Regions from separate parts of the Amycolatopsis sp. NPDC104775 genome, predicted to be linked through region 1. Evidence: riboswitches for the same ligand, from Rfam matches in the RefSeq annotation. Region 1 holds a riboswitch; each other region holds the start of a gene.

Region 1 (7,912 bases):
ATGCACCTCGGCGGTCTCCGCGGTGACCGTCACCATCGGCAGCGCGGACAGCAGCCCCGAGGCGGGCCCGACGAACAGGTCGGTGACGGTGAAATCGACGACCCGGCTGTCGATCCGGTCGAGGCTGCCGTCGACGGAACTGAGCAGGACATCGCGAGTGACCCGGTCGACGGGATCGAGCCCGGCCGGGTCGACCGCCTCGGCCCGCTCCCGGAGCGCGACGAGCTTCTCGCGGAACGCCGCCTCCGCCGCGGCCGACGGATCGCCGAGCCCCGGCGCGTCCGGCCGGATGCCGAGAATGGCGGCGTCGAGCGGCTCGTGGTCGAACGACAGCTCGACCAGCTCGTCGGCGAGATCGGAAACGACGGACATCGGCGTGGACCCCCAGGGGTAGGCGGAGAAGGTGCTGCCGCCGACCCTAATCGAGGACGGGGTGGCAACGCCCGTATCCGGGGCGGCCGGGGTCCGTCTGGGGGCGGGGGCGTTCCGTGGTGCGGAATTTTCCGGGCGTCCTGGGCCGAGGGCGATCCTGGCAGGGGGCCTGTGGTCCGGGTTTCGTCGGGTGGCTCGCCGATCGCTGCGGAATGTGCCGCGCTGGCCGAACACGCCGGGCCTCTCCGCTGACCGCCGCGACTCGTCCCCCAGCACGCTCCGCGCTGGCCGAACACGCCCAAGCCTGCGTCTACCGGCGTTCCGCGACCGTCGCGCGACTCGCCGCGGCATGCCCCGCACCGGCCAAACGCTCCGGGCACGCAGCCGCCCGACTCCGCCAACCGCCACTCCGCTCGCCGACCGCCGCACGTCTCCCGCCAGCAAAACACCTGCACGCCCGCACCGGCCGGAAGTTTCGCCGACCGCCGCGCCGCTCGCCGCCCCCGTCGCGCGCTCCGGCCAATCGCCCCGGCGCCCCTGCCGCCGCCGCGGCGGCGCGGGGCACGCCGGGCGCGGTGGTGCGGCCGGGTCCGGCGGGCGAGGCGGTAGCGTTGCCGGAGTGGCCGTGACCGATCCCGCCGACATCCGCCTGCTCGCCGCGCTCGCCGAGCTGGGCAAGGGTGCTGTGCACGAGCTGGCGGCGAAGGTCGGGATGGATCCGCGGGAGGTCGCCTACCGGCTGGTCGCGCTGTCCGGGAGCGGGTTGCCGCTGCTGGTGGGGGTCGAGAGCGACCCGAACGGTCTGCGGGCGGCGATTTCCCGGGCTCCGGCGTCGTGGCAGCGTCCTCCGAACAGCGGGTATCCGGGAGAGCCTGGCTCGGTGCCGTTTCCCGCGGCCGCCGGGCCGAATCCGGGCGCGATGCCGTCCGGTCCGGTCCCGAACGGCCCGGCGTCGGCGGGGGTTCCCGTTCGGGGCGGCGGGATGCCGGGCGCGCCCGGTCCGCAGCCGCCGGGGATTTCCGAACCGGCCGGGATGCCGGGGCATTCCGGACCGCATCCGCCGGGACAGCACGGCATGCCTGGCCCCAGCACCTCCGGGCCGCATCCGCCAGGACAGCACGGCATGCCCGGCCCCGGCACCTCCGGCGCGTACCCGCCTGGGCCGAACGGGATCCCCGCGGGACAGCACGGCCTGCCCGGCCCGGCGACGTCCGGCGCCTACTCTCCGGGGCAGACCGGGATCCCGGCGACCGGACCGGGTTCGCCGGGGCAGCAGATGCCCGGCCCGGGGATGACCGGCGCGTATCCGCCGGGAGTTTCGGGCGCGTATCCCCCTGGACCGAACGGGATTCCCGCCGCGTCGCCCAGCGTGTCCGGCGCGTACTCCCCCGCGCAGGCCGGGATGCCCGCGAACGTCCACAATGGACCGTCCGGGCCGTATCCGGCTCCGGATCCGGTCGTCAGCACGTGGGGCGTTCCGCAGACCGCGTCCTGGGCTCGCGGCGACGAGCCCCGGCCCGCCGCCGCTCCGGCCAGGCAGGGGCGGATCGGCGAGACGATGCAGTCGCAAGGACTCGAAGGGGAGCAGCTTTCCGTGCAGCTGCTGGAAGTCCAGGACCCGGCCGACTTCCTTTTCGGCGCGGCGGGCTACCGGCTCGAGGACGGCGAGCGCGCGGTCGTCGTGCACACCGAGATCACCAACCGCGGGCCGATCCCGTTCGCGTCGCTGCCGGACAACTATCTCGAACTCGTCACCGACAGCGGCGAGACCATCGCGAAGGCCCCGGTTTCGCTGACGTCCCGGCCGCCGCACAAGATCGGCGTGCAGCCCGGCGAGACGCTCGGCGGGCACACCGTCTACGTCCTCCCGGCCGCGACCCGGGTGGTTTCGGTGCGCTGGAGCCCTCGGCCCGAGCCCGACGAGCGCACCTTGACCTGGACCGTCGGCTGACCGGCTAGTTCCCGTCCCGCAGGATCTCCAGCGCGCTGGCCAGATCGTCCGGGTACTCCGCCTCGAACTCGACCCACCGGCCGTCCGCCGGATGCGCGAAACCGAGTGTGCGTGCGTGCAGCCACTGCCGCGTCAGGCCGAGTTTGCGGGCCAGCACCGGGTCCGCGCCGTAGGTCAGGTCGCCCGCGCACGGGTGCCGCAGCGCGGAGAAGTGCACGCGGATCTGGTGGGTGCGCCCAGTTTCCAGTTTGACGTGCGCCAGCGAAGCCGCCCGGAACGCCTCGACCACCTCGTAGTGCGTGACGCTCGGCCGTCCGCCCGCGACGACGGCGAACTTGTAGTCGTGCCGCGGATGCCGGTCGATCGGGGCGTCGATGGTGCCGCGCGTCGGATCGGGGTGGCCCTGGACGACGGCGTGGTAGCCCTTGTCGACGGTCCGTTCCTTGAACGCCCGCTTCAGCACGGTGTACGCGTGCTCGCTCTTGGCCACCACCATCACCCCGGTGGTGCCCGCGTCGAGCCGGTGCACGACGCCCTGCCGTTCGGCCGCGCCGGACGTCGAGATGCGCAGGCCGGCCGCGGCCAGCCCGCCGACGACAGTCGGGCCGGTCCAGCCCGGGCTGGGGTGCACGGCGACGCCGACGGGTTTCGCGATCACCACGATGTCGTCGTCATCGTGCAGGATCTTCATGCCGTCGACCGGCTCCGCGACGATTTCCGCCGGACGCTCCGGTTCCGGCAGCGTCACCTCGAGCAGCCCGCCCGCGGAAAGCCGGTCCGATTTGCCCGCGGGCTGGCCGTCGAGCAGGACGTCGCCCGCCGCCGCCAGCTCCGCGACCGCGGTGCGGGACAGGCCGAGCAGTTTGGCCAGGCCGGCGTCGACGCGCATTCCGTCGAGCCCGTCGGGGACGGGCAGCATGCGCGCGCTCACGCGGTTTCCTTCTTCTTGCCGCGGGTGGAGGTGCCGTCGTAGTCCTTGCCGAGCAGAGACAGCAGCACGATCAGGGCGCCGCCGACGCAGATCGCGGAGTCGGCGATGTTGAAGATCGCGAAGCCCTCTCCATTGGGCACGAACGCGGAGATGAAGTCCACGACGTGGCCGCGCAGCGGGCCCGGCTCGCGGAAGAACCGGTCGGTCAGGTTGCCGAGCGCGCCGGCGAGCACGAGCCCGAGGCCGATCGCCCAGCCGACCGAGCGCAGCCTGCGCGAGATCCACACGATCGCGATCACGACGCCGATCGCGACGAGCGCGAGCACCCACGTCATGCCGGTCGCCATCGAGAACGCGGCGCCCGGGTTGCGGGTCACCTGCAGGTAGATCAGCCCGCCGAGGATCGGCTTGGGCTCCTTGCCCTCGAGGTTGGCGACGACGAGGTTCTTCGTGATCAGGTCGATCGCCCACAGCAGCGCCGCGACCGCGAACACCACCCACACCCGCCGTTTGGGCAGCGGTGCGCCTTCCTCGGCGGCCTCCTGCTCAGGCGGTTCCGCAGACGGCTCGACCTCGGATTCGGACGGCGAAGGATCGGTGCTCACACCCCCATTGTCCACGCCCGCGCCCGAGCAGGTCACAGCGGCAGTCCCCGGCCCGAATTCACTCGCCCCGGGCATGCCTCTCCGGCCATCATCGCTGCATGCCCGCCGAGATCCCTACGCCCGCCGTGGCCGCGGCCTGGATCGCCCTGGACCTCTCCCCCACCGACGACCTCCCGCTGTGGGCCGCCCACTGGCTGGCCGACGGCGAAGACGGCGAGCACTTGCGCCGCCTGGCAGGCCTGTCCCGCACTGAACCGCGAGAAATCCACGATGTGCAGCAGTCCGCCCTAGCCGACTGCCTCACCCCGATCCCCACCGCGACCGACGCGGCCCGAGACGCATTCACTCATCTGGCCCGGATGCTTCTCGGCGGCCACCTCACCGAACGCTCACTGCTGGTCGCCCTGCATACGATCGTCCTCCGCACCGACTACGCCGACAGCGTCCTGGAGCTGCCGCTAGCCCAAGCCTGGATGCTGGACGAAGAGTGGGACCAACCTTGGGGCCGCACCGAAGAGCAGATCAAAGTGGCGATCCGCGCGGCCTGCGAAGCCCAGCTGTGTTCGACGGCGTCGGCTCCGCCGCCGCGGGCGGAATCGCGTTAAGCCGATCCCGCACCCTCACCGGCAAAACGACGGCAACTCCCGCCCGTCGTCAACCGGTGCCCACCGGCCGTCCACCTTGGCGTACTCCCACCGCGCCCCCCGGGCCACGATCTGCCGCAACGCCAGCACGAGCCGGTCCACGTGTTCCTCGGTGCTGCCCAGCCCGAGGCTCACCCGGACCGCCTGCTGCCCGTCGCCCCCGGCCTCCCGGATCAGCCGCCGCGCGGCCACATGGGCGCAGAACGCCCCGTCCCGCACCCCGATCCCGTACTCGGCCGACAGCACCGCTGCGAGCCACCCGGGCTCGAACCCGTCGACCACGAAACTCACCGTGCCGACCCGATCCACCGGCGCGTCGAAGAACCGCAGCTCAGCACACCCGGGCAACCCGGCCAGCCCCTTGCGCAACCGCTCCAGCAACGCGGCCTCGTGCGCCTCCACAGCGTCCCAATGCGCCGCGAGCTGCTCGCAAGCCACCCCGAGCGCATACACGCCAACGGTGTTCGGCGACCCAGCCTCGTGCCGTTCCTCGCCGCTGTTCCACACCACGGCTTCCTCGGTCACCAGCTTCGTCGCGCCCCCACCGGCCAGATAAGGCTCAGCAGCCCGCAACCAGTCGCTGCGCCCGATCAACGCCCCCGCCCCGAACGGCGCGTACAGCTTGTGCCCGGACAGCGCGACGTAGTCGACATCCAGTTCCCGCAACGAAATCCGCCGATGCGGAGCGAGCTGCGCAGCGTCCAGCGCTACCCGCGCCCCATGTTTCCGGGCCACCGCGGCGATCTCCGCCACCGGCAGCAACTCGCCGGTCACATTGGACGCACCGGCGACCACCACCAGCCGAGGCCCCTGCGGACACTCGGCGAGTGCTTCGTACACAACGGACACCGCGGCGAGCCGAGTGCGCGGCAGCCGCACGCGCCGGACGTTCGGCCCGCGCCACGGCAGCAGCGCGGCGTGGTGCTCACTGTCGAAAACCACCACGGAAGTCTTGCGCGGCAACGCCTTCGCCAGCAGATTGAACGCATCAGTGGTGTTGCGGGTGAAGATCACCGAGTCGCCGCCGCGAGCGTCCACGAACCGGCGCAGCACGTCCCGGGTCCGCTCGTACAGCCGCGTCGAGACCTGCGAAGCGAAGCCGGCACCGCGATGCACGCTGGCGTACCAGGGAAGGAACTCGTCGACCGCCGAACGCACCGCGTCGAGACAGGGCGCGCTCGCCGCGTGGTCGAGGTTGGCGTAGCTGATGTCGCCGCCGGTCACCAGCGGCACCCGCAGCGTCGCACCGGCGACAGCGGGCACGGCGGGAACAGTGGCGACAGCTTCCGTGGACCGGTCGAGTGCGAGAGTCATGACGGTGCCTCCTCGGCGTTCCGGGGGACCCCCGGCGAGGGGCCCGCGCTTGCCCGCCGCACTGCGCGACCGGCCTGGTCCTCACCCGGGGCACCCCACCGCGGTAGGAGGGTTGCCGGCCAGCAAGCCGGGGCTTCGCGCTGGCACTCATGACCTGAACCAGACGATAGCGGAAAACCGGCGGGCGAAACCAGCCCCGTCTCGTGATCTGAGACGGCCGTCACCCGCGATGTCCACAAAGGACAGACGGATCAGGCCCCGGATTCCCCGCGCCAGCGGGCGAGGCGGCCGGCCCGGTCGACGGCCCGGATGCGCTGTTCGGTCGCGTCCCGGTCGGCCGCGGTCGTAACCACTAGAAGCTGGTCTTCGACCTGCAAACGGCTGGTTTTCTGCGGGGTGAAAGCCGTCCCGCTACGGACCACGAGGCTGACTGTCGCCCCGGCGGGCAGCCGCAGTTCCGACAGGTACACGCCGTGCAGCTTCGACCCCTTCTGGATGCGCACCTGCAGCAGTTCCGCACCGAGTTCGTCGAGCGGCGCGGAGTCGACCTCGATCTCGTGCGCCTGCGACGCCTTCGCCAGTCCGAGGATTCGCGCGAGCGGGCTGAGCGTCGCGCCCTGCAGCACGGTGAGCACGATGACGAGCACGAAAACCGCGTCCACGAGCCGCTGCGCGCCGGGCACGCCCTCGGACAGCGGGATCATCGCGAGCACGATCGGCACCGCGCCGCGCAACCCCGCCCAGGACAGGAACGCCTGCTCCCGCCACGGCAATCGGAACGGCAGCAGCGACAAGACGACCGACAACGGCCGCGCGAGCAGCAGCACCACAGCGCCCGCCACCAGACCGGGGATGAGCGCTTCGAGCAGCCGGGTCGGCGACGCGAACAAGCCGAGCAGCACGAACAAGCCGATCTGCGCGAGCCAGCCGAGCCCTTCGGCGAACGAGAGCGTGTCCGACCGGTGCGGCAGCTTGGAATTCCCGAGCACCAGACCGGCGACATAGGTGGCGAGCAGGCCGGAAGCGTGCGCCAGCTGTCCCGAAGAGTAGGCGAGCACGCACACCGCGACCGTGGCGAGCGGGTACAGGCCGGTCGCCGGAAGCGCGGCCCGGCGCAAGGCCTGCGCGCCCAGCCAGCCGAACGCGAGACCGAGCGCGAGACCGGTGAGCAGTTCGTAGACCACCAGCAGCGGCAGCGACCAGTCGACCGCCTCGCCGGAAGCGAGCACGACGACCGCGATGTAGGCGGGCGCGTCGTTGATCCCGGATTCCAGTTCCAGCGATCCGACGAGCCGTTTGCCGACCCCGGCCGTGCGCAGCACGGAGAACACCGCCGCCGCGTCGGTGGACGCGAGGACCGCGCCCCACAGCAAGGCGAGCCGCCAGTCGAGGCCGAGCAGCCAGTGCAGCGCCGCGCCGGTGACCGCCACGCTGATCACCACGGCCACTGTGGACAGCAGGATTCCGGGCCCCAGCGAGGGTTTCACCGCCGACCAGCGCGTGGTGAGCCCGCCTTCAGTAAGGATCAGGACGAGCGCGGCGAGCCCGAGCGACTGCGTGAGCGCCGGATTGTCGAAGCGGATGCCGAACCCGGCCTCGCCGAGCACGACGCCGATCCCGAGATACAGCAGCAGCGACGGGAATCCGAGCCGGATGGACACCCGCACCGCGACGACCGAGACGACCAGAACCAGCGCTCCGACGCCCAGCACCATGGGAAGCTCGTCCACCCGCCCGCCTCCCTCCCGGTCGCCCGCAGGCGTCCAGAATAGTGAGGCTGTGTCCGGTTCCCGAGCGCGCACCACCGGTCCGGGGGACCACGCACGTGTGTTACGAAGCCTCGGCGGCACTCACCGTCTCGAGATCGACACCGAGCGCGGCGAACGGACCCCTCGCGCCCGGCAAAACCCGGATCGCGCGCTGCGAGTCCCGCGTCAGCCATCCCGCCTCGACCGCCCGCTCCAGCACCGCCGCCGGGACCGCGCCGGCGAGGTGCTCGCGCCGCTCTGTCCAATCCAGACAGTCGCGCAGCAACGGCCGCTTCGGCCGGTCCGGCACGACGACTTCGAGACCGGCCAGCACGTCGCGTCCGGCG
Region 2 (7,912 bases), on a different contig from region 1:
ACCATCTCGAATGCCGTCAGTGAAAGCGCGACCGGATCGACCACCCAGTAATCCGGCACGCCCATCCGCTCGTAAACCGCTTTCTTGGTAACGCGATCGTGGATCCCGGTGCTCGACGACACCACCTCGACAACGAGCAGCGGCGGCACCGGCAGATCGGCGTCCGTGAAATCCTCCGCTCGCCCCACCACCACATCCGGCCGCAGTTCGACCCACTCCCCGGACCGCACCGCGAACGGCCCGCCGACCACGTCCATCCCGGGAGGGCAACCCGATTCCAGCAACCCGTAGAGCCGGAATACCCAGCGCTGGTGCCGCAACCCCGGCGCGGGGCTGACGTACAGCACGCCGTCGATGAGTTCGTGCCGCCGTCCGGCTTCCGGGATCGCGGCGAGATCCCGCACCGTCATCGGTTGTGTACCTGAAGGCCAGCCGGTGAGTGTCATGAGCGCGTCCTTTCCGTCGCACCCAAGGACACCAGCCACCACCGACAAAAAACGGCGGCCCCGGAAACCCGGAGCCGCCGTTCACCCGAAGGTGGACTACTTCTTGTTCTTCCCGTTGTCCTCAGTGGACAGTGCCGCGACGAAAGCCTCCTGCGGCACCTCCACCCGGCCGACGGTCTTCATCCGCTTCTTGCCTTCCTTCTGCTTCTCCAACAGTTTCCGCTTCCGCGAGATGTCGCCGCCGTAGCACTTCGCCAGCACGTCCTTGCGGATGGCGCGGATCGTTTCGCGGGCGATGATCCGCGAGCCGATCGCGGCCTGGATCGGCACCTCGAACTGCTGGCGCGGGATCAGCTCGCGCAGGCGCGTCGCCATGCGGTTTCCATAGGTGTACGCGGCGTCCTTGTGCACGATCGCGGAGAACGCGTCCACCGTCTCGCCCTGCAGCAGGATGTCGACCTTCACCAGGTCCGCCACCTGCTCGCCGGACTCCTCGTAGTCCAGCGAAGCGTAGCCGCGCGTGCGCGATTTCAGCGTGTCGAAGAAGTCGAAGATGATCTCCGCGAGCGGGATCGTGTACCGCAGCTCGACGCGGTCCTCGGACAGGTAGTCCATGCCCAGCAGCGTGCCGCGCTTCGCCTGGCACAGCTCCATGATCGTGCCGACGAACTCCGACGGCGCCAGGATGCTCACCTTCGAAACCGGCTCGTGCACCTCGGAGATCTTGAGCCCGGTCGGCCAGTCCGACGGGTTCGTGACGACGATCTCGCTGCGGTCTTCCAGCACCACGCGGTAGACCACGTTCGGAGCGGTGGAAATCAAGTCCAGGCCGAATTCGCGCTCCAGCCGGTCCCGGGTGATCTCCAGGTGCAGCAGGCCGAGGAAGCCGCAGCGGAAGCCGAAGCCCAGCGCGACCGACGTTTCCGGCTCATACGTCAGCGCGGCGTCGTTGAGCTGCAGCTTCTCCAGCGCCTCGCGCAGCTCCGGGTAGTCCGAACCGTCCACCGGGTACAGGCCGGAGAACACCATCGGCTTCGGGTCGCGGTACCCGGCCAGCGGCTCCTTCGCGCCGTTGCGCTCGGACGTCACGGTGTCGCCGACCTTCGACTGCCGCACGTCCTTCACGCCGGTGATCAGGTAGCCGACCTCGCCGACGCCGAGTCCCTTGCTGGCCTTCGGCTCCGGCGAGATGATCCCGACCTCGAGCAGTTCGTGCGTCGCGCCGGTGGACATCATCTTGATCTTCTCGCGCGGCGTGATCCTGCCGTCCACCACGCGGATGTAGGTGACGACGCCGCGGTAGGTGTCGTAGACCGAGTCGAAGATCATCGCGCGGGCGGGCGCGTCCGCGTCGCCCACCGGCGGCGGGACCTGGCGCACGCATTCGTCCAGCAGCTCGGTCACGCCCATGCCGGTCTTCGCCGACACGCGCAGCACGTCCGAGGGCTCGCAGCCGATGATGTGCGCGATCTCCGCCGCGTACTTCTCCGGGTCCGCCGAGGGCAGGTCGATCTTGTTCAGCACCGGGATGATGTGCAGGTCGTTCTCGAGCGCGAGATACAGGTTCGCGAGCGTCTGCGCCTCGATCCCCTGCGCGGCGTCGACCAGCAGGATCGCGCCCTCGCACGCCTCGAGCGCGCGCGAGACCTCGTAGGTGAAGTCCACGTGGCCGGGCGTGTCGATCAGGTGCAGCACGTGGTCCTTGCCGTCCACCTGCCACGGCAGCCGGACGTTCTGGGCCTTGATCGTGATGCCGCGTTCCCGCTCGATGTCCATGCGGTCGAGGTACTGCGCGCGCATGGCCCGCTCCTCGACGACGCCGGTGAGCTGTAGCATCCGGTCCGCCAGCGTCGACTTGCCGTGGTCGATGTGGGCGATGATGCAGAAGTTGCGGATCAACTCCGGCGGCGTGAAGGTGGTGTCGGCGAACGTCTTGGGCGCTGTCACTCGGGCTGTCCTCGGGATGGTGGGGGATGTCCGTACCCCATCGTCCCATGGACCTCCGGGTGCGGGTGGGGGTCATCCCCGATGCGGCCCCGCGCGTCTCGTGATGACCTCGAAGCATGACCACTTCATCCTCCCCCTCGCCGCCCGGTCCCGGCGTCCTCGACGCCGCCCTCGACCGGGCCTTCGGCCATCCGAGCGGCCTGCTGGGCAGGCTCGGCGGCAAGCTGATGGCGGTCGGCAACGCCACGACCGAGCACCGGATCGTCGACCTGGCCCGGCTCGAACCCGACGAGACCGTGCTCGTCATCGGCCCCGGACCAGGCGTCGGCCTCGACGCGGCGAGCAAACTCGCCGGCGAGGTGATCGGCGTCGAGCCCTCCCCGGAGATGCGCAATCTCTGCACGGACCGCTGCGGCGACCGCGCCGAGGTGCGCGCGGGCGACGCGGCCCACACCGGCTGCGCGGACGCGTCCGCGGATGTCGTGCTGACCGTCAACAACGTCCAGCTCTGGGAAGATCGCGCGGCGAGCTTCGCCGAACTGTTCCGGGTGCTGCGGCCAGGCGGACGGCTGCTGCTGTCGGCGCACGAGAAATGGCTTCCGGTATCGCGGCACGAGCTGGCCGACGAAGCCGCCGCCGCGGGATTCACCGACCTGCAGACCTGGACCTGGGACCCGCCGGGGTTCGCCGCGCTCGCCGCCCAGCTGCGGGCCGTGAAACCGGGCTAGCGCTGGTCGCGGCGCAACGGGTGGTCCTCCGGGACCTCGACGAGGACGATCCGCAGCCCGTCCGGGTCGGCGATCCACGCCTCGTCGGTGCCCCACGGCTCGCGACGGGCCTCCCGCACCGGCTCGACCCCGCGTCCGGCCAGTTCGGCCAGGGTCGCCGGGAGATCGCGGACCTGCAGGAACAGATTGACGTCCGGACCGGGCCCGGCCTCGCCCGTCCCGACCACCTCGATCGAGCCCCCGCCGGCGAAAAACCGCGTGCCGCCAGGGAATTCGCGCTCGATCGCGAGACCGAGGACGTCGCGGTAGAACGCGGTGGACACCTCGTGGTCGCGGGGGTGGATCAGCACCCGGCTGCTCAGTACGTGCATGCGTCTTGCCTACCTGAGCCGCTCAGGAGACCGCAATCGCGGCGATCCCGGCCAGCACCACCAGTGATCCGGCGAGCCTGCGGACCGCGTTGCGCTCGCGGAGCACGAGCCAGGCGGCGACCCCGCCGAAGACGATCGACAGCTCGCGCGCCGGAGCGACGAGACTGACCGGCGCGATCCGCAGGGCGTAGAGGACCAGCAAGTAGCTGGCCGGCGAGGCGAGCCCGACGATCAGCACCTCGCGCCGGTGATCGCGCCACAGCCGTTTGATCTCGGACCGGCCGCGGACGGCGGTCGGCGCGAGCAGGATGCTCTGGCCGATCGCGCCGCCGCCGAAGTAGACGAGCGGAGGCACGCCGAGCGACGTGACCGAGTGCGCGTCCCAGAGCGTGTAAGCCGCGATGACCACGCCGGTGGCGACGCCGTAGAAAACCCCGGCGCGGCGAGCTCGGCCGTCGCCGGTGCTGCCGCCGAGGCTGATCACCAGTACGCCAGCGACAACAAGAAAGGCCCCGATCAGCCCGAGCACGCCGGGCCGTTCGCCCAGGACCAGGACCGCCACGAGCACCGACACCAGCGGTCCGGTGCCGCGGGCCAGCGGGTAGACGATCGACAGGTCGCCGACCTCGTAGCCCCGCTGCAGCACGGTCCCGTACGCCACGTGCAGGACCGCGGTGCCCGCGGCGGCGAGCAGCCAAGTCCACTGTGGACGTTCCGGTTCGACGGCCAGCGCGACCGCGATCACCGGGAGCATCGCCGCCGCGGAAACCGTGTAGTACAGCCAGACGAACCGCGGGCCGCCGGAAACCCGTTTGGCGGCGAGGTTCCACACGGCGTGCACGACCGCGGCGACGAGGACCATGGCGAGGGCAGTGGTGTTCATCCGGACCCTTTCAGGTTTTCGGCGCACGCCGAAGACCGGGTCCTCCAGGCTTTTGTCCCGTCAGATGAACGGCAGGGCCTTTTCCCGCCGAAGGTGCCGCTCGGACCAGACCCGCCCGCCCTCGTTGTCTTCGCGACCCGCGCTGCGGGACCACGGGCAGGCGACGGAACCCTAGGCACTACCAGAGCCCACCGTAACCGAGCCGGAGCCGGGATGCCGCGCGATTGCCGGCTCCGGGGCCCGCGCCGGGGCCGCGAGCAGGGCTGTTAAGATTTTCGACTGTTGCCGTGCGGCATTCCGTCAGGGAGGAAACCCGGCTGATCCCTCGGGGTCGGCCTGGAGCCACGCGAACGCGGCAGCGACCTTCACCGAGTGAAAGAGGAACGCCTCCATGGCCAACATCAAGTCGCAGGTCAAGCGCATCACGACGAACGAGAAGGCGCGGCAGCGCAACCTGGCGATCCGGTCCTCGGTGAAGACCGCGATCCGCAAGTTCCGCGAGGCCGCCGAAGCAGGTGACAAGGACAAGGCCCTCGAACTGCAGCGCGACGCCGCTCGCAAGCTCGACAAGGCCGTCACCAAGGGCGTCATCCACGCCAACCAGGCCGCGAACAAGAAGTCGGCTCTCGCGAAGCGCGCGAACCAGCTCTGAGCGCAGTCTTTCGAGAAGGCCCGGCGGCTTCGGCTGCCGGGCCTTTTCCGTGCCTTGCGCAGTTGTGCCCGCTGGCCAGCGGGGACGGCCCCGGTTGAGGCGTCCCCTCGCTTGACGTCAGCGATCTCCGCTCGCCAGCGACGGCCTTGGTTGAGGCGATCCCCTTGCCGGGGCGTCAGCGATCTCCACTCGCCAGCGACGACGGCCGCGGTCGATGCCTCCCCCTCGCCGGGGCGGGCGTCAGCGGTCTCCCTTGGCCGCGACCACGTCGAGGACCGCGCGCTGCAGGGCGTAGTTCGCATCCGCCGCCGCGCCCTTGACCTCGGCGTTCAGCCGCGCGACGACCCGCATCGCGGTCGCCAGGCCGTCCTGGCCCCAGCCGCGGGACTGGCCCTGCGCCTTGCGGATCTTCCACGGCGGCATGCCCAGTTCGCCCGCCATCTGGTTCGGGTTGCCGCGTCCGGCCGCGGACACGCGGGCGATCGTGCGGACCGCGTCGGCGAGCGCGTCGGCCACGAGGACGTGCGGAACGCCCAGCTGCATCGCCCATTGCAGCGATTCCATCGCGGCGGCCCGGTCCCCCGCGACAGCCTTCTCCGCGACCGCGAAGCCGGTCACGTCGGCGCGGCCGGTGTGGTAGCGGCGGACCGCCTGCTCGTCGACGACTCCCCCGGTGTCGGCGACCAGCTGCGTCGCCGCCGAGGACAGTTCGCGCAAATCCGAGCCGACCGAGTCGAGCAGCGCCATCAGGCCCCCGGCGTCGATCTTGCCGCCCACCCGGCGAACCTCGTTGCGGACGAACGCCTCGCGCTCGGCGGGTTTGGTGAGCTTCGGGCATTCAGTGATTTCCGCGCCCGCTTTTTTCAACGCGCCCGGCAGCGCCTTGGCGGCCTTGCTCCGCCCGCCGCCGCTGTGCACGACCACGAGGACGATGCCGTCGGCCGGCGCCTTCGCGTACGCCAGCACCGCGTCGGACAGCTCCTGCGAGATGTCCTGCGCCGACTCCAGCACGATCACGCGCCCCTCGGCGAACAAAGACGGGCTGACCAGCTCGGCCAGCAGGGGGGGTGTGAGATCGGACACCCGCGTCCGCGTGAGGTCGGCCGTCGGGTCCGCGGCCTTGGCCGCGTCGAGGGAAGCTCGCACAGCCCGTTCGATGAGCAGTTCTTCCTCGCCCGTGACGAGGTGCAGCGGCGCGGGTGCGGTGGTCACCCGGCCATCTTCTCACCCGGCCGCCTTGCCGTCCGCTCCGGTGATGTGGGCCGCCTCCGTGGCACGAGGTGATCGCGATGTCGTACGGTGTAGCCGAGGACGCGCCCCCGGCGCTCCGACAACCGAATACCGCTCATCCAGAGGGGCAGAGGGAACGGCCCGACGAAGCCCCGGCAACCGGCGTACAGCCTGTCATCCCGCGATCGCGGGGTAGCTGACGACCACGGTGCCAATTCCGGCCCGCTTCGGCGGGGCAGATGAGGAAAGGAACCTCGCGATGACTGCAGCCCTCACCGCCACCTCCGCCAACAAGACGCTCGACCTCGGTCCGGCCGTCGAACTGGTGTCGAAGGAAGAAGGGCACCGGCAGCCGCTCGCTCCGGAATTCGTCTCCGCCGAAGACTTCTCGCCGCTCGAGGTCGCCTACGACTTCGGCCGCGTCCGCCGCGAGGACATCGAGGCGGGGCCGCGCAACATCTGGCGCTACAAGAAACTCCTTCCCGTCCCCTCGACCGTCGAGGAGACCCCGAACACCGAACCGGGCTGCACCCGGCTCGTGCGCGCCGACCGGCTCGCCAAGGAGCTCGGCCTCAAGAGCCTGTGGGTCAAGGACGACACCGGCAACCCGACGCACTCGTTCAAGGACCGCGTGGTCGCCGTCGCGCTCGCGGCCGCCCGCGAGTTCGGCTTCGAGGTCCTCGCGTGTCCCTCGACCGGCAACCTGGCCAACGCGACCGCCGCCGCGGCGGCTCGCGCGGGCTGGAGGTCGGTCGTGCTGATCCCGAAGAGCCTCGAGCGCGCGAAGATCCTCACCACCGCGGTCTACGACGGCGACCTGATCGCCGTCGACGGCAACTACGACGACGTGAACCGGCTCGCCACCGAACTGGCCGCCGAGCACCCGAAGTGGGCGTTCGTCAACGTCAACGTCCGCCCCTACTACTCCGAGGGCTCGAAGACGCTCGCCTACGAGGTCGCCGAGCAGCTCGGCTGGCGCCTCCCCGAGCAGATCGTCGTGCCGATCGCCTCCGGTTCCCAGCTCACCAAGGTGGACAAGGGTTTCCGCGAACTGGGCCAGCTCGGTCTCGTGGACGCCAGCCCGTACAAGGTGTTCGGCGCGCAGGCCACTGGCTGCTCGCCGGTTTCCACCGCGTACCGCAACGGCCACGACGTGGTCCAGCCGGTGAAGCCGGACACCATCGCCCGCTCGCTCGCGATCGGCAACCCGGCCGACGGCCCGTACGTGCTCGACGTGGTCAACCGCACCGGCGGCGCGATCGAGGACGTCACCGACGAAGAGGTCGTCGAAGGCATCCGGCTGCTCGCGCGCACCGAAGGCATCTTCACCGAGACCGCGGGCGGCGTCACCGTGGCGACCGCGAAGAAGCTCGTCGAGACCGGCAAGCTCGACCCGGAAGCCGAAACCGTCCTCCTCATCACCGGCGACGGCCTCAAGACCCTCGACGCGGTCGAGAACCACATCGGCCCGAAGGCCACCGTGCCGCCGTCCGCCGAAGCAGTCGCCAAGGCGCTCGGCTACTGACGCACCGGCCCGGGGTCCGCTGCCCTACCGCGGCGGACCCCGCGGCTCGCCCCGGCGCGCGATCGCGGGTCCGCTCCCGCCGGGCAGGACGGCGGTGTCCCCGTCCTCGTCGGTCCGGGTGACCAGTGCT
Region 3 (7,912 bases), on a different contig from region 1:
GAGCGGGTGGTCGCGGTCGGCGAGACTGGTCTCGATTACTACTGGGACTATTCGCCGCACGATGCGCAGCAGGCGGCGTTTCGCTGGCACATCGATCTCGCGAAGCGGCTCGGCAAGGCGCTGATGATCCACGATCGCGACGCGCACGAGGACGTGCTTCGCATCCTCGACGAGGAAGGCGCGCCCGAGACGGTCGTCTTCCACTGCTTCTCTGGCGACGAGCACATCGCGCGTCGCTGTATCGACAAGGGCTACATCCTGTCTTTCGCGGGCACGGTCACCTTTAAGAACGCGCGTGGGCTGCACGAGGCCGCGCGGATCGTGCCGCGTGGGCAGTTCCTCGCGGAGACGGACGCGCCGTTTCTGACGCCTCATCCCTACCGTGGGCGGCCGAACGAGCCGTTCTGTACCGCCTACACCGTTCGGTTCCTTGCTCAGCTGCGCGGCGAGGGGGTTCACGAGGTGGCCGAAGCGGTCCGGACCACTGCTGAACGCGCATATCGGCTGCCTGCGTGATTCCGTAGTGTCACAACGGGTTGCACGGATTGCGACATTCGAGACCGCGCATTCGTCCACCTGATGAGTGACGCAAGTCACGACACTCCGGGGGGTGTTTGCGCAACCTGCCAACACCCGTTACTGTCCCGTGATCGTGCCGGTCGGTACCGCGCAGCGGATGCCGGCTGATACGCCCACCAGTCACGTCAGTGCACGTCGGGGAAGCGGAACCGGGGTTGGTACGACTCGGAACCGTGACGATGGCGCTGGCTGGGGGTGTCGGACTTGAGAGGCGCGCCCGAGGGTGCGTCGCGAACGAAGGACGACGCGCGAACGACGCGCGGTGTCTTGGGAAAGGGAACGACCCGGTGACTGGTAGTCGGCAGGATGACACGCGTCTTGACGCGGGTTCGGCGTATTTCTCCTCCTCCGAGTCGGTGGCCGTGCTCGACCGCGAGCTCGAGGACACCGCCTACGGGCAGCTTGACTTCTCCGACGAGCTTCGCGTGACCGAGCAGGACGTGCTCGCCGCGCTCGGCCCGGACGCCGACATGCTGATGTCGGAAATCGACGTCGACGTGGACGAGCTGATCCGGCTCATCAACGCGGAAACCACGATGCTTCCGCCGCTCGTCCTCCCGGACGAGGTCGAGCAGGACCGCACCGCCTCCCCGCAGGCCAAGAAGGCCGCGGTCGAGGAAGGGCTGCGCGAGGCGACCAAGACCTGGAAGCGCCGCTTCCTCAAGGGCGCCGTGCTCTCGCTGCTGGTCACCGTCGGCGGTGGCGGCGCGGCGGCGCTCGCGATGAACAAGAGCATCACCGTCGACGTCGACGGCCACCAGCAGACCGTGCACAGCTATGGCGGCACCGTCGGCGAGGTGCTCAAGGACGCGGGCCTGTCGGTCGGCGAGCACGACGCGCTTTCGCCCTCGCCGCAGGCGGCGGTCGGCGACGGCGGCGTCATCAAGCTCGAGCGCGGCCGTCAGCTGAACCTCTTCGTGGACGGCGTGTCGCGGCCCTCCTGGGTCCGGGCGACCACGCTCGGCGAGGCGATGAACCAGCTCGGCATGGGCAGCATGCTTTCCCAGGGCGCGTGGACGTCGATGCCGTCGTCCGGCGAACTTCCGCTCGAGGGCTCCACCGTCCAGGTCAAGACTCTCAAGCACATCACGCTTTTCGACGGCACCAACGCGCCCCGCCAGGTGAACACCAACGCGGTGACCACTAAGGAGCTCGTCTCCGACCTCAAGCTGAACCTCGGTCCGGACGACGCGGTCGACGGCGGACTCGACGTCAGCCTCAAGAACGGCGCCGAGGTCCACGTCAGCCGCATGGGCGTCTCGATGGTCAACCAGGAAGAGACCATCGACCCCGAGGTGCAGAAGGTCGACGACCCGACGCAGCTGCAGGGCCAGCAGAGCGTCGACGACCCGGGCACGCCGGGCAAGAAGCTCGTGACCTACAAGGTCACCAAGAAAAACGGCGAGGAGATCTCGCGCGAGCAGGTCTCGGAGAAGGTTCTCGTCGAGGCCAAGGCCAAGATCATCAAGGTCGGCACCAAGAAGCCGCCGGCGCCGGCGATCGGCGACACCGGCGTGTGGGACCGGATCGCGCAGTGCGAGTCGGGCGGCAACTGGTCCATCAACACCGGCAACGGCTACTACGGCGGCCTCCAGTTCGACCGTCAGACGTGGAACGCCTACGGCGGCGGCCAGTACGCCCCCACGGCCGACAAGGCCACCCGGGAGCAGCAGATCGCGATCGCCGAGAAGGTGCGCGACGCCCGCGGCGGCTACAGCGCCTGGGGTTGCGGCTACAAGGCCTGAGCCCCACCAGAGATGTCCGGCAGGCGGCCGGGAGCCTCGCGCTCCCGGCCGCCTGTTTTTCGTGCGCCGCGCGGCGCTGGGTAGGCTCGTGCGGTGGTGGAACTGCTGGGGCCTGCCGAAATCCGCGGGCTGGCCGACGAACTCGACGTCCGGCCCACGAAGAAGCTCGGGCAGAACTTCGTGCACGACCCCAACACGGTCCGCCGCATCGTCGAGCTCGGCGGCGTGGCACCGGGGGACGTGGTGCTGGAGGTCGGGCCCGGACTCGGGTCGCTGACGCTGGGGCTGCTCGCCGCGGGCGCTCAGGTCGTCGCCGTGGAGATCGATCCGGTGCTGGCCGCCCGCCTGCCGCGCACGGTGGCTGAGCGCGCGCCGGAGGCAGCGGATCGGCTGACTGTCGTCGGAGCCGACGCGCTGCGGGTGCGGGCCGCCGACCTCCCGGCTGAGCCGGTGTCGATCGTGGCGAACCTGCCGTACAACGTCGCGGTGCCGGTGGTGCTGCACCTGCTGGCCGAGCTGCCGTCGCTGCGCAGTGGGCTCGTAATGGTCCAGACCGAGGTCGCCGACCGGATGGCGGCCGGGCCGGGCAGCCGCACATACGGCGTGCCGAGTGTGAAACTCGCCTGGTATGGCCCGGCACGGAAGGTGGCCGCGGTGCCGCGCGCGGTGTTCTGGCCGGTGCCGAACGTCGATTCCGCGCTGGTGTCGTTCACCCGGACTGACCCGGTGTCCGGGGTGGATCGGGCGCGGTTGTTCTCCGTCGTGGACGCGGCGTTCTCGCAGCGGCGCAAGACTTTGCGGGCGGCGCTGGCGGGATGGGCCGGCTCGGCCGAGCGGGCTGGTGAATTGCTCGCCGAGGCGGGGATCGACCCGAAGACGCGTGGGGAGCAGTTGGACGTGCACGCGTTCGCGCGGATCGCGGCTGCCGGAACCTGACCCCCTCCCGCGGCACTCGCTTTGCGACGTCCAACGGCGGCGGTGTGCCGGGTATTCCGACTGTGGCGCACTAGTTTCGTCGATTCGGTCGATGATCTTGCGCGGTCGCTGATCGTGGGCATTCCCGGCCAGCTGGCTACTCTCGGTCATCGCGTGAGTGCGGTTGAGGCGGTCGTATCCGCGTGGTGAGCGGCTCGGCATTCGGGGGAGCCGGATTGCTCCGCGGCCTGGATTGTTCGGCTGCGCCAACCGAAGGTGCTTCGCTCAGCGGACAATCTCCACCCCGTCGCGGACGCTGCCGCACGCGAGTCCGGCCTCGGTAGCCGCCCCAACTTGACAACGGGAAAACTCTTGTTCCACAAAGATCCTTGATCGTCCACAGTGGAACGAACGTGTTCGCCGCCGGTGTCCTTCGCGTCTAGTTCCCAGGTCGAGGCACTGTTCGGCGACCGAAGTACCGGGGTCGCGGATCCTGGACGCCGCGTTCCGGTATGCGGGCACCTCCAGACGTGTGATCTGCACCAACGCGCTTGCGTTCAGCCAATGGGATCGGCTTTACTCACAAGCGTCCATCCCGAGCGACTGAGAGACCTGGCTCGCCGAAGTCGCAGCAACCACCCTCCGCAGGGCAGGTGCTACCGCCAGGACCGATGGAGGCTGTTTTCGATGAAGAGGGTCACCCGCCCGCTCCTGCTGACCCGCCGGCGCGTAGTCGACGAAGGTCGCCGCTCGGTATGTGCGTGTCGACGCTCCATGGTCATCGCCTGATCGTTTTTTCCGCAGTTTCTTGCGCCGTCCACTGTGGACGGTAATTCGATGACGCCTGGCGCGCCCGGAATCGGCGCTGCGCCTCGTTTGCCTGGAGCCCTTTCGTGATCACTGTCGAAAACGTGTCCAAGTCCTTTCCCTTCCACGGAAATCGTGTCGCCGCGCTGCGCGATGTGAGCGTTGACGTGCAGGCCGGTTCGCTGTTCGGAATCGTCGGCCCGTCCGGTTCCGGCAAGTCGACCCTCGCCCGCTGCATCGCGCTGCAGGAGCGTCCCGACCGCGGGGTCGTGCGGCTCGACGGCCTCAACACCGCGACGCTCGACGGCAAGCGGCTGCGGGAGATCCGCCGCCAGCTGGGCGTCGTCGGGACCAAGCCGGAGCTGATCGCCGAGCGCACCATCGCCGGCAACATCGCCAGCCCGCTGGAGCAGCTCGGCGTCGACGGCCCGCAGCGCCGCAGCCGGGTCGGCTCGCTGCTCGACCTGGTCGGCCTCACCGCCCGCGCCGCGCAGAAGCCGGAAGAACTCACCGACGGCCAGCTCCGCCGGGTCGCGGTCGCCAAGGCGCTCGCCGCCGGACCGGCCGTGCTGCTCGCCGACGACCCGACCGCCGGGGTCGCGGCCGAGGACGCCGGCGCGGTGCTCGCCGTGCTCGACCGGGCGCGGGCCGAGCTGGGCGTGACGGTCGTCGTCACCACGCCGGACGCGGACGTCGTCCGCCGGGTCTGCGACGACGTCGCGGTGCTCGACAACGGCGCGATCGTCGAGCGCGGCACGGTGCTCGACCTGATTTCGACGCCGGACAGCTGGACCGCGCAGGCGGTGCTGCCGTCGATCGAGACCTCGCGCGCCCAGTCCGCGAAGTACGACCGCGCGGTCGACGTCGTGCTGATCGGTTTCGCGTCGGTGGGCGCCCTGCTGCCCGAGGCGGCCAGCCGCTTCGACGTGGAACTCGCCACCATCGGCGGCGGCCTCACCCGCATCGGGGACACCCCGATCGCCCGGTTCCGCCTCGGCGTCCGCGGCGAGCGGGCCGACGCCGCGCTGTCCTGGATCTCCGACCGGGGCGCGCACGTGAGCCAGCCGGCTCGCGGTCCGCAGAGCGTCGTCGCTGCCTGAGTTCCTTTCGCTGAACCGTTTTCGAGGGCCGTCCCATTCGGTTGGGGCGGCCCTCGCCGTCTCCGCGGGACGCGGTGCCCGAGAAATCAGGTCACTCGGTCAAAGCTTTAGGACTAGTGTCCTGAAGTCTGTCCATTGTGGTCGTTCCGGCGCAGGATCTCCGCCACTGCCGGATCCACGTGCGCCTCGGCGATCTGCTTCCACTTCGCCACGAGGGTGGCGAACGGCACCGGGTTGCCCAGGGAATCGGCTCGCTCCAGGGTTTCGACCAGTTCGCCGACGAGCGTCCGCACCTCTTCCGGGGACAGGTATCGCGCCCACGGGAACGCGGCGGGCAGGGCCTCGGCGGCCAGCGCGACCGACTCGGAGCCGCGGCGCATCAACTCCGCGAGAAGCGTGACGGCTACGGAAAAACCAGCTGCCGACTGCTCGGCGCGCTCGGCGGTGAGCAGCACCAGGTCCGGCTTGTCCTTCTCCCGGCGGCGAATCCGGACCGCCCGGCTCGGCGAACGTTCGAGCTGGTCGGTGACCCGGCGCGGGTGCAGGGACAGCTCGGACAGGTTGACCTCGGGCGGGCGCATAGTTACAAAGTAATTCCAAATTAGCCCGTCTGGCCAATCCGGAACGACGACTGGGGGAACTTCCGTGCCAACGTTTTCTCCTGGCGGGACCTGGTCCGCGGCAGCCACGTAGGCTGGACGGGTGCTCGCCGTCGTTCCACCACCAGTCACCGTCCGGGTCCCGGCCAAGGTCAACCTGCACCTGGCCGTCGGCGACCTGCGGGCGGACGGATTCCACGAGCTGGTCACCGTCTTCCAGGCGCTTTCGCTCACCGACGAGGTGACCGTCGCGGCCACCGACGAGCCTGGGCTCGAGGTGTACGGCGAGGGGGAGCGCACCGTGCCCACCGACGGCGCCAACCTCGCCTGGCGCGCGGCGCGCGAGCTGGCTGCCTACGCCGGACGACCGGACGCCGAGATGCCGAAGGTGCGAATCGTGCTGCGCAAGGGCATTCCAGTCGCGGGCGGCATGGCGGGCGGGAGCGCGGACGCGGCGGCGGCGCTGGTCGGGCTTTCGTCGCTGTGGAAGCTCGACATCACGCGTGACGAGCTGGCCACCATCGCCGGACGCCTCGGCAGCGACGTGCCCTTCGCGCTGTATGGCGGCACCGCGCTCGGCACCGGCCGCGGCGAGCAGCTCGTGCCGGTGCTCGCCCGGCATACGTTCCATTGGGTGCTGGCCTTCGACGAGGAAGGCCTGTCCACGCCCAAGGTGTTCGGCGAACTCGACCGGTTGCGCGCGGACGGCAAACCGCCGCGGATCGGGTCGCACACGCCGGTCGTGGAAGCGCTCGCGTCGGGGGATCCTCGCCAGCTCGCCCTGTTGCTGGGCAATGATTTGCAAGCGGCCGCGGTGTCGCTGCGGCCTGGTCTGCGCCGCACGCTGCGCGCCGGGGTGAACGCGGGTGCCCTGGCCGGATGCGTGTCCGGCTCCGGGCCGACGTGCGCGTTCCTGTGCTCCGACGCGGAAACCGCGGTCGAGGTGGCCGCTGAGCTGTCCGGCGCGGGAGTGTGCCGGACGGTGCGGGTCGCGCACGGCCCGGTGCCCGGCGCGCGGGTGGTCGGCGGCGACGACGCGCCGCGCAACGCCCCGCCGCGCGTGCACGCGTGAAACTTCGTCTCAATAGTCCACAGTGGAAAGGATCCGGATGGCCAACCTGGTCAACCTGGAATCGGTGAGCAAGTCCTACGGCGTGAAGCCGTTGCTGGACAACGTTTCCCTCGGCGTCGCCGAGGGGCAGCGGATCGGCGTCGTCGGGCTCAACGGCGGCGGCAAGACCACGCTGCTCGAAGTCCTTTCCGGACTGAGCGAGCCGGATTCCGGCCGGGTGAGCCAGGTGCGCGGCCTGCGGATGGCCGTCGTCACCCAGCGCACCGAACTGCCGACCGGCAGCACGGTCGGCGATGTGGTGCTGGAGCGCTACGGAGCCGAGCACGAATGGGCCGCCGACGCCCGCGTCCGGTCTATTGTGGACGGTCTCGGCATCACCGCGATCGGCCTCGACACCCCGACCGCGAACCTGTCCGGTGGCGAACGCCGCCGCGTCGCGCTGGCCGCCGCGCTGACCGGTGAACTGGACCTGGTGGTCCTGGACGAGCCCACTAACCACCTTGACGTCGAAGGCGTCCGCTGGCTCGCCGATCATCTGCTGGGCCGCCGGATCGCGGTCGTGGTCGTGACCCACGACCGGTGGTTCCTCGACACCGTCGCGAGCCTCACCTGGGAGGTCGCGAACGGCCGGGTCGAGCAGTACGAAGGCGGTTACGCCGACTGGATTTTCGCGCGCGCCGAACGCGCCCGCCTCGCCGCGACCGCGGAGGAGAAGCGGCAGAACCTGGCGCGCAAGGAATTGGCGTGGCTGCGGCGCGGTCCGCAGGCGCGTTCCTCGAAGCCGCGCTACCGCGTCGAGGCCGCCGAAGCGCTGATCGCCGACGTGCCGCCGCCGCGCGATTCCGTGGAGCTGATGGCGTTCGCGAAACGCCGGCTCGGCAAGACGGTGCTGGAGCTGGAAGACGTTTCGCTCGCAGTCGGCGACCGGACGCTGCTCGACCACGTCACGTGGCGGATCGGCCCGGGCGACCGGATCGGTCTCGTCGGCGTGAACGGCTCCGGCAAGACCACGCTGCTGAAACTGCTCGGCGGTGATGTCGAATCGTCCACCGGACGCCGGGTGCAGGGCAAGACGGTCGCGCTCGCGCACCTGCG

Evidence for each region. Region 1 has a riboswitch for S-adenosylmethionine ahead of ACZ63D_RS17315 (aminotransferase class V-fold PLP-dependent enzyme). Riboswitches for the same ligand answer to the same signal wherever they lie in the genome.
Region 2: linked by a shared signal. The riboswitch ahead of thrC (threonine synthase) and the one ahead of ACZ63D_RS17315 (aminotransferase class V-fold PLP-dependent enzyme) in region 1 are both predicted to bind S-adenosylmethionine.
Region 3: linked by a shared signal. The riboswitch ahead of ACZ63D_RS08905 (methionine ABC transporter ATP-binding protein) and the one ahead of ACZ63D_RS17315 (aminotransferase class V-fold PLP-dependent enzyme) in region 1 are both predicted to bind S-adenosylmethionine.

Annotation. Positions count from the first base shown of each region.
Region 1 covers NZ_JBVJOE010000003.1:683,993-691,904, forward strand. The annotation lists gene ACZ63D_RS17290 (DUF885 domain-containing protein) at 1-372, opposite strand, end outside; gene ACZ63D_RS17295 (AsnC family protein) at 992-2,323, shown strand; gene ACZ63D_RS17300 (RluA family pseudouridine synthase) at 2,328-3,254, opposite strand; gene lspA (signal peptidase II) at 3,251-3,859, opposite strand; gene ACZ63D_RS17310 (hypothetical protein) at 3,958-4,464, shown strand; gene ACZ63D_RS17315 (aminotransferase class V-fold PLP-dependent enzyme) at 4,480-5,817, opposite strand; SAM riboswitch class IV at 5,858-5,972, opposite strand; gene ACZ63D_RS17320 (potassium/proton antiporter) at 6,069-7,547, opposite strand; gene ACZ63D_RS17325 (ArsR/SmtB family transcription factor) at 7,648-7,912, opposite strand, start outside.
Region 2 covers NZ_JBVJOE010000004.1:347,176-355,087, reverse strand. The annotation lists gene ACZ63D_RS20095 (Uma2 family endonuclease) at 1-410, opposite strand, end outside; gene lepA (translation elongation factor 4) at 543-2,393, opposite strand; gene ACZ63D_RS20085 (class I SAM-dependent methyltransferase) at 2,510-3,121, shown strand; gene ACZ63D_RS20080 (VOC family protein) at 3,118-3,492, opposite strand; gene ACZ63D_RS20075 (DMT family transporter) at 3,515-4,375, opposite strand; gene rpsT (30S ribosomal protein S20) at 4,767-5,027, shown strand; gene holA (DNA polymerase III subunit delta) at 5,268-6,239, opposite strand; SAM riboswitch class I at 6,370-6,503, shown strand; gene thrC (threonine synthase) at 6,517-7,782, shown strand; gene ACZ63D_RS20055 (ComEC/Rec2 family competence protein) at 7,807-7,912, opposite strand, start outside.
Region 3 covers NZ_JBVJOE010000002.1:643-8,554, forward strand. The annotation lists gene ACZ63D_RS08890 (TatD family hydrolase) at 1-516, shown strand, start outside; gene ACZ63D_RS08895 (transglycosylase family protein) at 942-2,324, shown strand; gene rsmA (16S rRNA (adenine(1518)-N(6)/adenine(1519)-N(6))-dimethyltransferase RsmA) at 2,418-3,260, shown strand; SAM riboswitch class I at 3,827-3,917, shown strand; gene ACZ63D_RS08905 (methionine ABC transporter ATP-binding protein) at 4,133-5,146, shown strand; gene ACZ63D_RS08910 (hypothetical protein) at 5,260-5,727, opposite strand; gene ACZ63D_RS08915 (4-(cytidine 5'-diphospho)-2-C-methyl-D-erythritol kinase) at 5,849-6,817, shown strand; gene ACZ63D_RS08920 (ABC-F family ATP-binding cassette domain-containing protein) at 6,855-7,912, shown strand, end outside.